One region of the Caballeronia sp. LjRoot34 genome, then DNA from elsewhere that is predicted to be linked to it. Evidence: riboswitches for the same ligand, from Rfam matches in the RefSeq annotation. Region 1 holds a riboswitch; the other holds the start of a gene.
The links. A riboswitch is a leader RNA that binds a small molecule or an ion and turns the genes downstream of it on or off. The one in region 1 is predicted to bind thiamine pyrophosphate.
Positions count from the first base shown of each region.

Region 2: linked by a shared signal. The riboswitch ahead of ACSQ36_RS17475 (FAD-dependent oxidoreductase) and the one ahead of thiC (phosphomethylpyrimidine synthase ThiC) in region 1 are both predicted to bind thiamine pyrophosphate.

Region 1 covers NZ_CAXUSB020000001.1:1,253,185-1,259,003, forward strand. The annotation lists gene thiC (phosphomethylpyrimidine synthase ThiC) at 1-1,214, opposite strand, end outside; TPP riboswitch at 1,547-1,675, opposite strand; gene ACSQ36_RS05495 (EamA family transporter) at 2,050-3,177, shown strand; gene ACSQ36_RS05500 (Fic family protein) at 3,642-5,255, shown strand; gene ACSQ36_RS05505 (entericidin A/B family lipoprotein) at 5,466-5,606, opposite strand.
Region 2 covers NZ_CAXUSB020000001.1:3,887,840-3,893,658, forward strand. The annotation lists gene thiE (thiamine phosphate synthase) at 1-398, opposite strand, end outside; gene ACSQ36_RS17465 (thiazole synthase) at 401-1,213, opposite strand; gene thiS (sulfur carrier protein ThiS) at 1,237-1,434, opposite strand; gene ACSQ36_RS17475 (FAD-dependent oxidoreductase) at 1,443-2,588, opposite strand; TPP riboswitch at 2,826-2,956, opposite strand; gene ACSQ36_RS17480 (ABC transporter ATP-binding protein/permease) at 3,330-5,081, shown strand; gene ACSQ36_RS17485 (MFS transporter) at 5,235-5,819, shown strand, end outside.

The sequences.
Region 1 (5,819 bases):
AGGCCGTCGCCGAGCGAAAAGCTCACGTCGTAGGCCTTCATGATTTCGCAGATGTCTTCGAAGTGCTCGTACAGGAAGCTTTCCTTGTGATGCGCCAGACACCATTTCGCCATGATCGACCCGCCGCGCGAGACAATGCCCGTCATGCGGTTCGCGGTCATCGGCACGTAGCGCAACAACACGCCGGCGTGGATCGTGAAGTAATCCACACCCTGTTCGGCCTGTTCGATCAGCGTGTCGCGGAAGATTTCCCAGGTCAGGTCTTCGGCCTTGCCGTTGACCTTTTCGAGCGCCTGATAAATCGGCACCGTGCCAATTGGCACCGGGCTGTTGCGGATGATCCATTCGCGCGTTTCATGAATATGCTTGCCGGTCGAGAGATCCATGACCGTGTCGCCGCCCCAGCGGATGGCCCAGGTCATCTTGTCGACTTCTTCGCCAATTGACGACGTCACCGCCGAATTGCCGATGTTCGCGTTGATCTTCACCAGGAAGTTGCGCCCGATGATCATCGGCTCGCTTTCCGGGTGGTTGATATTCGCCGGGATGATCGCGCGGCCGCGGGCGACTTCCTCGCGCACGAACTCGGCCGTGATTTCCTTGGGCGCGTTCGCACCGAAGGCCTGGGCGCCGAACGCCTGGCCGGGATGCTGGCGGCCCATCATCGTGGCGAGCTTTTCGCCGTTCGGGCCGCTCGTGCGCAGCGATTCCAGATATTCAGCGCGGCGCTGGTTCTCGCGGATCGCGATGTATTCCATCTCGGGCGTGATGATGCCTTGGCGCGCGTAGTGCATCTGCGAGACGTTCTTGCCCGGCACAGCGCGGCGCGGCGTGCGATGCAAGCCTTTGAAACGCAGGTCGGCAGTCGCCGGATCGGCGGCGCGCTCACGGCCGAAGTTGCTTGAGAGACCACCGAGCGACTCCGTATCGCCGCGCTCTTCAATCCAGCCCTGGCGCACGGCCGGCAGACCCGATCGGATATCGATCTTGGCTTCCGGGTCCGAATACGGGCCGGAGCAATCGTAGACATAGACCGGCGGATTTTTTTCGCTGCCGAAACTTTCGTTGGTGTCCGATTGTGTGATTTCGCGCATCGGCACGCGGATGTCGGGACGTGAGCCCGTCACGTAGATCTTGCGTGAATTGGGCAGCGGCGCGATGGCGGCAGCGTCGACGACGGCGTCGTCGGACAGGAATTTCGGATTGGCATTCATGCGGCTCTCCTGTGTCGACCGGAATTAGCGTGTCGACCGGGGTGGGCGCGTCGACCAGAGTGGGCGCTTTGGCGCTTGCTCTGGTCCCATGGCGCTTACTCCGATCCCATGCGCTTACTCCGGTCCCATGCAGATGGTTGCTGTGGGGACGGATGTTTTCCAGCCGGTCCGCGAAAAAACGCCAAACGCGCGAAATTGCACGAATGGCATCAATTGGCACGAGAACCGGCTGAGTCAAACGCTAGCTACGGGAGACCGAAGAAAAGCAGAGAAGAAGGCGGGCGGACTTGGCAGGGAACGCGAGGAAGAGATAGACCCAAAAGACCCCAGCGCTGCGAAATCCGAACGCTTCCCTGCGCTGGCATTATCCAGATCAGGTTCAAAGGGTATTTCTCACCCGCGACACACGGACAATCCAGTGACAGATTGCGATGTGCAGCGCAGGACCCCCGCGTTAGCAGTCGCAACAATACACCTCGCCGTAGCGTGTTGGCAACCATCTGTAACACTCCCGCGTGCGTGTGCATGGCTTACTGCATAATGGCGACCACCGTGTTTTCCCGGATGCGGTCCGATATTTTTCACGAAACGGTCCGGCAAACTCGCGGCGGCTCCTGCCGGCTTTTTGAGCCGTTATCGAGCTTCGGCACGTTGTTGCCCGACCCCTTTTCCTGCTTCCGACATGTTGTCCTGCCTTGCCCGTTTTGCCGCGACGCTCAAGCGGCATGCGCGCCGCTCTTTGTTTCCCCCGGTCCCGGGTGAAACGAAACCGGCGGTTGTAGGCCTGCCCGTTTGGCCGGCTGACGTTGCAATCATCTTCGTCGCGGAGTAACGGATGTCCACACCGTTGCCGCCCGCGCGGTCGTCTGATTCCGATTCTTCAGCTTCGCCGTTTGTGCCGCCGGCACAACCTCCGCAGTCGCAGCCCTCGGCCGACGTGTTGCCGTTTCCGCACGCAGCAGCCGACGCGCCATCGCCATCACCATCGGCGGACGTCCTGCCAGGCGTGACGAGTCCGCAACCCTTGGCCGATACCCCTGCGCGTCGCCTGTTCAATCTTCCCGGCCATTTCCCGTTCCGCCTTCCCGCGACGCGCGGCGGCCGCGTGGCGCTTGCCCTTTGCGTCGTGTACCTCGTATGGGGTTCGACCTACATGGCGGTGCATTTGTCGCTGGAAGCGTTCCCGCCGCTGATGCTGTCCGGGTTGCGCAACCTGTTCGCCGGCATCGGTTTGTTCATCTTTGCTGCGCGTCGGGACCCGGTCTGGCCGACTTTCGCCGAAGTGCGAAACGCCGCGGCGGTCGGAACGTTGCTTGTGGGTTTGTCGAGCGGAATGCTCGCGTTCGGTATGCGCACGGTCGAGACCGGCACTGCCGCGGTCATGGTGGCGACCGTGCCGTTGTTCGCCACGGTCATCGCCGCGATTGCAGGCCGCAAAGTGGCGAAGGGTGAGTGGGTCGCCGTCGGGCTTGGGCTGGTCGGGATTGCGTTGCTGAATCACGGCGATCCGTCGTCGGGTTCAACCGCCGGCAGTCTTGCGATCCTGTGCGGCGCAGTTTTCTGGGCAGGCGGCTCGTTTCTCGCGGGGCGTCTGAAGCTGCCGTCCGACCTGCTGGTATCGACTGCACTGCAGATCGGCCTTGGCGGGGCGATGGCGACGATCGTTGCGTGGGTGTCGGGCGAACGTATCGTGAGCATGGGGTTCACGCCGTTTTTGGCTTATCTCTACCTGATGCTCGTCGGTTCGATGGCCGCGTATGTTGCGTATGCGTACCTGATTCGCCACACGAGTCCGATTATCGCGAGCAGCTGCATGTACGTGAATCCCGTGGTGGCCGTGGTGATAGGTGCGCTGTTTCTCGGCGAAGTGATCACGAAGTGGACCGTGATGGCAACCCTCATCATTCTGGCGAGCGTGGGTTTGTCGTTCTGGTTCGATTACAAGAGGCGTGGGCTGGTTTGACGGCGGGCGTGACGGCTGACAGTTCAAAAACGGCTGACCGTTTCGGAGAATTCCGGAGAAACGGTCAGCTTTTTTTATGGGGCGACTGGATAGTCGGGAAAAGACAGAACCCCGGGCTTGTGCTCGCTCGACGGCGTGAAACCCGGTTTCCACGCTGCCAACTGCCGGACAGCGCCACGACTATGTCAGATAAAACCGTCTGCCGTCGCATGGTTTTCGTGGGCAACCGGGCGAGAAACAGCCATAAATTGACATCGATCGATGCGGGAAAGTCTCGGCAAATTAATTCATAGAGCATTGACAGCATTGGCTTCGCCCCATTTATTGCCCAACTTCGCCTCGAGAAAAAGCATAAAACTCTAATTATAGTAAAGCACAAAACTCGAGTTATAGTGCGACACAAAACTCTGGATATAATACGACACAAAACTCTAATTATGGTCTGAAGTCCCGGAGCGAACCGCGTGGCTGCACCCAACGAAAAACTAGCCTCTTCCCTGTCAATCCTCAAAGCGCTGCAAGACAGGGGCCTTTCCGTATTCCAGATCAGTGCGCATCCCGAGCTCACCCGCACACACCGTGAGCGGCTCCAGAATGCCGGCTTCCTCAAGCTCGTCATTCAAGGCTGGTATCAGTCGAACAATCCGGAAGACGCGGAGGGCGACTCGACGCATTGGTACGCGAACATGGAAACCTTCGTGGCCGCGTATGCCCACTCCAGGTTTGCAGACCAATGGCAGGTGAGCCCCGAACTTTCGCTCCTCAAGCATAGTGGCCACACGAGTATCGAAAAGCAGATCCTGCTTTACTCGCCGCTGGCGACCAACCAGCCTCAAGCATTGCCTCACGGCTGTTCCATGTTTCTCTATCGGACGAAGCCTGACATGCTGGTGGACGGCCGGGCGCCGAACGCGAGTGGACTCATGTTGATTCCTGTGCCTGAAGCGCTGATTCGGGCAAGTCCGAGCTTTTTCCACGCGCACGAGCTTGCCGCACAGATCGTCACGCATCAGGTCGATATCAGTACGCTCACCGCCCGATTGCTCGAAGGTGGCCATAGCGTCGTTGCCGGCCGTATGGCGGGAGCGTTGCGGGCCGTAGGCCGTGATCAGGACGCCGACCAGCTCCTCGATACGATGAAAGCGGCCGCCTATGTGGTGGTCGAAGATAACCCGTTCGAGCGGCCGCTGGCCCATATTGGCGGCCGGATGAACGAGTCACCTTATGTGCAGCGCATCCAGGCCATGTGGTCGGGCATGCGGGACATGGTGATCGATCGTTTCCGCGATATTCCGCGCTCGCAGAACCCCGACAGCGAAGCGCTCCTGCACGACATAGAGGCAAGGTACGTCGCGGACGCGTATCACTCGCTGTCTATCGAAGGGTATCGGGTCAGCACCGACCTGATCGCGAAGGTTCGCAATGGTGACTGGAGCCCCCTGACCAACAATAAAGACCGGCTGACGCGCGATGCCATGGCGGCCAAAGGTTACGCGGAGACCCATGCCCGGGTCCGCTCCCTGATCGGCCGCGTAGTGGCTCAAGCTGACGATCCTTCTACCACCCTCAAGCGAGATTTTTCACAGTGGTACGTGACGCTGTTTTCGCCGAGCGTGACCGCGGGTATCTTGAAGGCGAGCGATCTGGCCGGGTATCGAAACAACAACGTGTTCATTCGAAATGCGTTGCATGTACCGCTCGCGCCTGAAGCGGTACGGGATTGCATGCCGGCGCTCTTCGACCTGCTGCAGGCAGAAGAGCACCCCGGCGTGCGAGCAGTCTTGGGTCATTTCATCTTCGTGTTTATCCACCCCTACATGGACGGCAATGGCCGCCTCAGCCGCTTTCTCATGAACTACCTGCTGACCACGGGCGGCTACCTTTGGACCATCGTGACCGTTCAGTCCCGTAGCGCGTATCTGGCGGCGCTCGAACAGGCCAGCACGTACCGGAACATCAAGCCTTTCGCCGATCTGATTGGCGGTCTTATCGAATCGCAGGCGGCCGAACCGATCGAGCGCATCACGCAGCGCCCCGAGGCGGGAAGCTGGACCGCCTTACCGCCTGCTTCTGACTGATGCGCGTTCGTGGGTCTTTAGCCAAGACACAAAAAAAAGAACCTCCGCTAAGGGAGGTTCTTTTTGATCGTCGGTTTGATTGGATCCCACGACCCGTTCCGTTGTAGGCGCGTGGTCACGAACCCTGGAAGCCGATGAAGGCAGCAGTCGGCAAATTGCTAGCGGCCGCTAATGCACTAACCGCCAACTATCTGTCGCCAGCTTCCTTACTTACTCCGCGTTGTGCTTATCGGCCGAATTCGTGATGGCGTTGCCGCCCTTCGAAAGGTCCTGGCCGGCGCCGGCCACTGTATTGCAAGCTGCAAGTGCGGCAGTTCCAACGATCAACAGCAAAGCGATAAGTCGAGTCATGAGCAATTCCCCTTGAGTTTGATGCGGGTCCGCTGGCCGTGCGGCCATGAGAGCGTGCCCGATGTTCGAATCCTGGCTACCGGTATCCGGCAGCAAAAGCGCCTGCAAAAGCAGTTGCCAGACACATTGCGGCCTTGGCGACGACCGATCCTTGAAACAGTTTTGCCGGGCTTGAACAAGCAACGAAACCCAGGGCGACTACTGCTTTGATCG
Region 2 (5,819 bases), 2.6 Mb from region 1:
AAATCGACGGGCCACGCGTCGAGTTCATCCAGATTGGCCGGGCGCCACGCAAGCGCCAGCACGAGCGCGTCGTGCGGCTCGAAACCGCAATCAAGGAACGCGGCCAGCGCCGCCGGCCAATCGTCCGACCATTCGCCCTCCAGCGTGTACTCGACGTTATCCAGATGCAGCGTCGCGCTCCCCGCTTCTACCTCCAGACGCCCAACTCCCTCCGGCAACGGCTCAACGCCGCCATCTACGATCAAATCATCCGAGCGCGGATGATCCGGCTCGCTCAAGCAGATTCGCCATGTCTTCGATCCCGCCGGCCACTCGCCCAGCCGCCGCCGGATTCGCTCGGCGGCTTCCAGCAATTCATCCGCCGGGGGCCAAAATACTTCCTTATCCAGCAATGCCATACTCATGCAGCACTCCCGTCTTGATGCCAGAACGGCATGCCGACCACCGGCGTGCTCGCTTGTGCGCTATCACGCTCGGCCATCGGCCCGGCGAGATAGGCCATTCGCCCCGCCTCGACGCCCAGCGCAAACGCACGCGCCATCTGCGGCGGAAACGTCGCCTGTGAGACAGCCGTGTTCAGCAACACGCCGTCGAAACCCCACTCCATCACCTGGCACGCATGCGACGGCACGCCAAGACCGGCATCGACGATAAGCGGCACATCCGGCAGCCGCTCACGCAGCGTGCGCAATCCGTAGGGATTCGTCACCCCTTTCCCCGTTCCGATAGGCGCGCCCCACGGCATCAACGCCTCGCAACCGACATCGAGCAGACGCCGGCCGATCACCAGATCCTCGGTGCAATACGGCAGCACCTTGAACCCCTCGCGGATCAGTATTTCAGCGGCTTCCACGAGGCCGATCGGATCGGGCTGCAGCGTGTAATCGTCACCGATCAGTTCGAGCTTCAGCCACGGGGTATCGAAGAGTTCACGCGCCATGCGCGCCGTGGTCAGCACTTCGTCCACGGTCTGGCAGCCGGCCGTGTTGGGCAGCAACGCGACGCCGTGACGCTTGAGGACATCGAAGAAACCGGCCTCGCCCGTGTTCGACTGGCGCCGCAACGCGACGGTGACCATGCCGGGACGGGCGGCGTCGATGGAATCCGACAGCGATTGCAGCGACGGATAGCGCGACGTCCCCAGCAGCACCCGGCTCGGGAACGACGTGCCGTAGAGCGTGAGGGTATCGGCTGTGGTGATGGTTGAAGTCATGGTTCGATTCCCTTTGGTTACCCTCAGCCGCCGGCGACCGGCGAGACGATATCGAGTTTGTCGCCAGCCGTAAGCGCCTTCGATGCATGTTCGCCACGCGCCACGAATTGCCCGTTCAGCGCCACGGCGAACGGCGGTTTTGCGCCGAAGGCCGCGAGGGCGTCGGTGACGGTCGCTGCGTCGGGCATGGAAAAAGGCTGCTGATTGATGTGAATGTTCATGATGAAAGTCAAAGCACGGGCGCCGCGTGTTCGCAGCGCAGCAAGGCGGACCAGCGGGCTTGGCGGCGCCAGTCATCGAAGGAATCCGGATTGGTGATCGCACCGCCAAGCAGCGCTTCGGCGAGGGCGCGGGCGGAGTCGGCGACTTCGGGCGCGATCATGTAACCGTGTCGATATAACCCGTTCACCCGCAAGGTTCGTGCGCCGTCCCAGACAATTGCCGGACGATGGTCGGGCAAGGTCGGCCGGCATTGCGAATTGAGTTCGAGAATGCGCGCCTCGCCGAAACCCGGATGCACCGCGAACGCCGCGCTCAGGAGTTCGAGCGCGGAGCGTACGGTCATCGGCGACATGTCTTCGCCTTCCACTTCGGTTGCGCCAATCACGTAAAGGTCGTCCTGTTTCGGCGCGATATAAAGCGGATAACGCGGATGCAGCAAGCGCACCGGCCGCGTCAGGCCGATACCCGGCGCATGCACACGCGCTACTTCGCCACGAATACCCCTTAACGCCGGCCATGCCGGTTTTCCGCCGAGCCCCCGGCAATCGATCACGAAATGTGCGTCCGGCGGGGTATCGGTATCGATCGTCGTATTCCAGTGAAGATCGACGTTACGTTCGGCCAGCCCCGCAGCCAGCGCAGTCAGCACTTGCCGGTTGTCGAGCTGGCCTTCGTTCGGCAGCAGCCAGCCTTGCGGAAAACGCGTACCCAGCGACGGTTCCGCCGCCGCGACTTGCGCGCCGGAGAGCTTGACGAAGCCGTTCTGGAAAAGCTCCGAAGGCGCATTCGCGCGCAAACGGCGCTCGAACAGCGGCGCTTCGGCGCGGTCGCCGGCATGCCAGACGACCAGCGTGCCATTGCGCTGGAAAAACACCGGTTCCGGCATTTCAGCGATAAAACCCGGCCAGCGCTCAAGCGATGCCGCACCGAGTTCAGTAATCAGCAATTCAGCGCTGGCGGCCTCGGCGAGCGGCGCGAGCATCGCCGCCGCGACCCATGCGGCCGATTGCGTGCCGGCGGCGTCGCCGCGGTCGTACAGCGCCACGCGGTGCCCCGCGCCCGCCAGCAGCCAGGCGACCAGCCGCCCGCACAAGCCACCGCCAACGACGGCAAAGTCGTCTCGCCCGGACGCACGGGAGCGAGTGGAGTGCATAGTGGAATGGGAATGCACAACGGTGTTCACGATGACGATGCCTCCTCAGCAGACGCTGCAGAACGCACAGAGCACACAGCACGGAAATCGAGATCGGGAGGAACGCCCGTTTCGAACCCTGGTTGCACGCGCGGCGCACAAAACATAATTCAGGGACGAAACCACGGCGAGAAAGCGGCTCGGGAGCGCATAACCTGCGGCTCCTGTGCCAGCCAATACTGGAAGAAACTGGAAACGCGGCGGTTTCCGGAAACTTCCCTCGCCGGTATTACCCGGATCGGGTGCAAAGGGACTCTCTCAGCCTCGCCGCGCGTTTCTCCGTTATTTCAAGGAGGCAGACGCGTGCCGAAGCACCCCTGTTTCGTCATCGATCATTAAAACATAAAAGCGAAACGACCCGCAAACCGGGAAAAGCCGGGGACCCGGCGCGGACAAGACCGGACAACCTTCCCTTTCGTTCGCGGTACGCGCACTCTGGCACAATGCCGCGAACGCCGATTCGTCTTGGTTGGCCGGCAGCATATGCGTACGGCAAGCGCCTCGCTGCTGCATTGCATCAGCGGGGCGGTCGCCAGCCGGGCGTGGATTAAGGAAGAATTAAGCCACGCCCGAAACAATGCTCCGGCACGCGCCGTCTTTAATGGCCTCTTACGATCATTGAGACGGAGCAGGACCCTCCGCATCGATACGATACCGCCAAGTTACAACCTGCCGCCGAGCCGGCACGTCTTCAGGAAGCTCATGACCACCACACCTCCCGGCAACACAGAACAAAACGCCGACAAAGTGTCGGCGTGGAGTCTTATCAAGCCTTACTGGGTATCGGAAGAACGCGGCATTGCATGGCTTTTGTTGATCGCGATCATCGCGATCAACATGACGGTTGTGTACATCAATGTCCGCCTGAACACCTGGAGCGCGGACTTCTACAACACGCTGCAGGCCAAGCGGGTCGCCGAGTTTCCACGCTTGCTGCTGATCTTCGCGGGCCTCGCGTTCGCGTACATCCTGCTCGCCGTGTATGGCCGGTATCTGCGCCAGATGCTCGGCTTCCGGTGGCGCCAATGGCTCACGCACCGGTACCTCGAACAATGGCTCGGCGATAAAGCCTTCTACCGTATAGAACGCGATCGTCTCGCCGATAACCCCGACCAGCGGATCAGCGACGACCTGCAGTCTTTCGCCACGACCACGCTGTCTTTGTCGCTGGATCTGTTGTCCACGCTCGTCACGCTCGTCACCTTCATCACGATCCTGTGGACGCTGGCCGGCGCGCTGAGTTTCTCGTTGTTCGGCACGCCGATCACTATTCCGGGCTACATGGTCTGGGCCGCCGCGCTGTACGCAGTGCTCGGCTCGCTGCTGATCCAGCGTTTCGGCCACCCGCTGGTATCGATTAATTACCAGGCGCAGAAAGTGGAAGCCAACTTCCGTTTCGGCCTGATCCGCATTCGTGAGAACGCCGAGCAAATCGCGTTTTACGACGGCATCGCGACGGAAAACACCAACGCCCGGACCATCTTCGAAACGATCCGCCAGAATTACTGGCAGATCATGAAGTACACGCGGCGGATGACCTTCGTGCTGTCCTTCTATGGCCAGATCGCGATTATTTTCCCGATCATGGTCGCGGCTCCCCGCTACTTCGCAGGCGCATTCACGTTCGGCGTGCTGATGCAGATCAGTTCGGCGTTCGGCACGGTCAGCGACTCGTTTTCCTGGTTCATCAATAGTTACTCGACCTTGGTCGAATGGCGCGCCACCGTGAACCGGTTGCGCGAATTCAAGCGCGTGATGCGCTCGACGCACATCAAGGAAGCGATATCGCCGGCGACCGCCCACGGTGGCATCAACCTGCATTACACGGATACAAAAGCGCTGACCACGACGGGGCTGAAGCTCTCGTTGCCAAACGGTACGCCGCTCGCGAACGTCGCCGATGTGATCGTGAAGCCGGGCTCGCGCTGGCTGGTGCAAGGCCCGTCCGGTTCGGGCAAGAGTACGTTGATGCGCGCGCTGGCCGGCCTGTGGCCGTTCGGTGACGGCACGATCGACGCCCCGGTCGACGCCAAGCTGATGTTCATTCCGCAGCAAAGCTACTTGCCGATCGGCACGTTGAAGGCGGCGCTGAGTTATCCGTCGACTGCGGAAGCCTTCTCAGATGAAGCCTGCCGCGAAGCCCTGCGCGCCTGCAACCTGAACGCGTACGGCACGCGTCTGGAGGAGTCGGGGCATTGGGCCAAGATGATGTCGCCGGGTGAACAACAGCGGCTCGCGGCGGCCCGCGTGTTGCTGCAAAAACCCGACTTCATGTTCCTCGATGAAGCCACCAGCGCGCTCGACGCCGAGAACGAGATGCTGATCTATACGGCGATCATCGACGCGTTACCGAACGCCGCGATCGTCAGCGTCGCGCATCGCGAGTCGGTGAGTGGCTTCCATGAGAGCCGGATCGAGATCGAGCGCGCGGGAGCTGAAAGCCTGGTTGTGTAAGAGCGAAGCGCTTGCTCGATGCCCGGTGACCCCGGGCATCGAACGCCGAGTGAATCTCAACCGGGCAGGTTCTTTTTGACTTGCTTTTCCCGTTGAACGACGCACCGTAGAATGTCCCGGCGCCTGCATCGCAGGCTTTGAACGGGAGACCGGATGCGAGCGTTCGAGTGGTTCACCGAGTTGACGACGCGCGAGCGCCGCACGCTTTACGCAGGTTTCGGCGGTTACGCCGTCGATGCCTTCGACTTCATGATCTACTCGTTCCTCATTCCCACGCTGATTGCCACGTGGGGCATGACGAAGAGCGAAGCCGGGATGATTGCGACGAGCTCGCTGATTTCATCGGCTATTGGCGGCTGGCTCGCCGGCATTCTCTCTGACCGATATGGCCGCGTCCGCGTGTTGCAGTGGACCATCGGCACGTTCGCGTTCTTCACGTTTCTTTCCGGCTTCACGCATTCATTCGGACAGTTGCTGGCCACGCGCACGCTGCAAGGCGTGGGCTTCGGCGGCGAATGGTCCGTGGTCACCGTGATGATGGCCGAGACCATTCGCTCGCCGCAACATCGGGCGAAAGCCGTGGGTACCGTGCAGAGCAGTTGGTCATTCGGCTGGGGCGCAGCGGCGATCCTCTACTGGGCGTTCTTCGCGTTGCTGCCCGAAGATACCGCGTGGCGCGCGTGCTTCTGGATCGGGATCTTGCCGGCGCTGTGGATCCTCTACATTCGCCGCAACGTC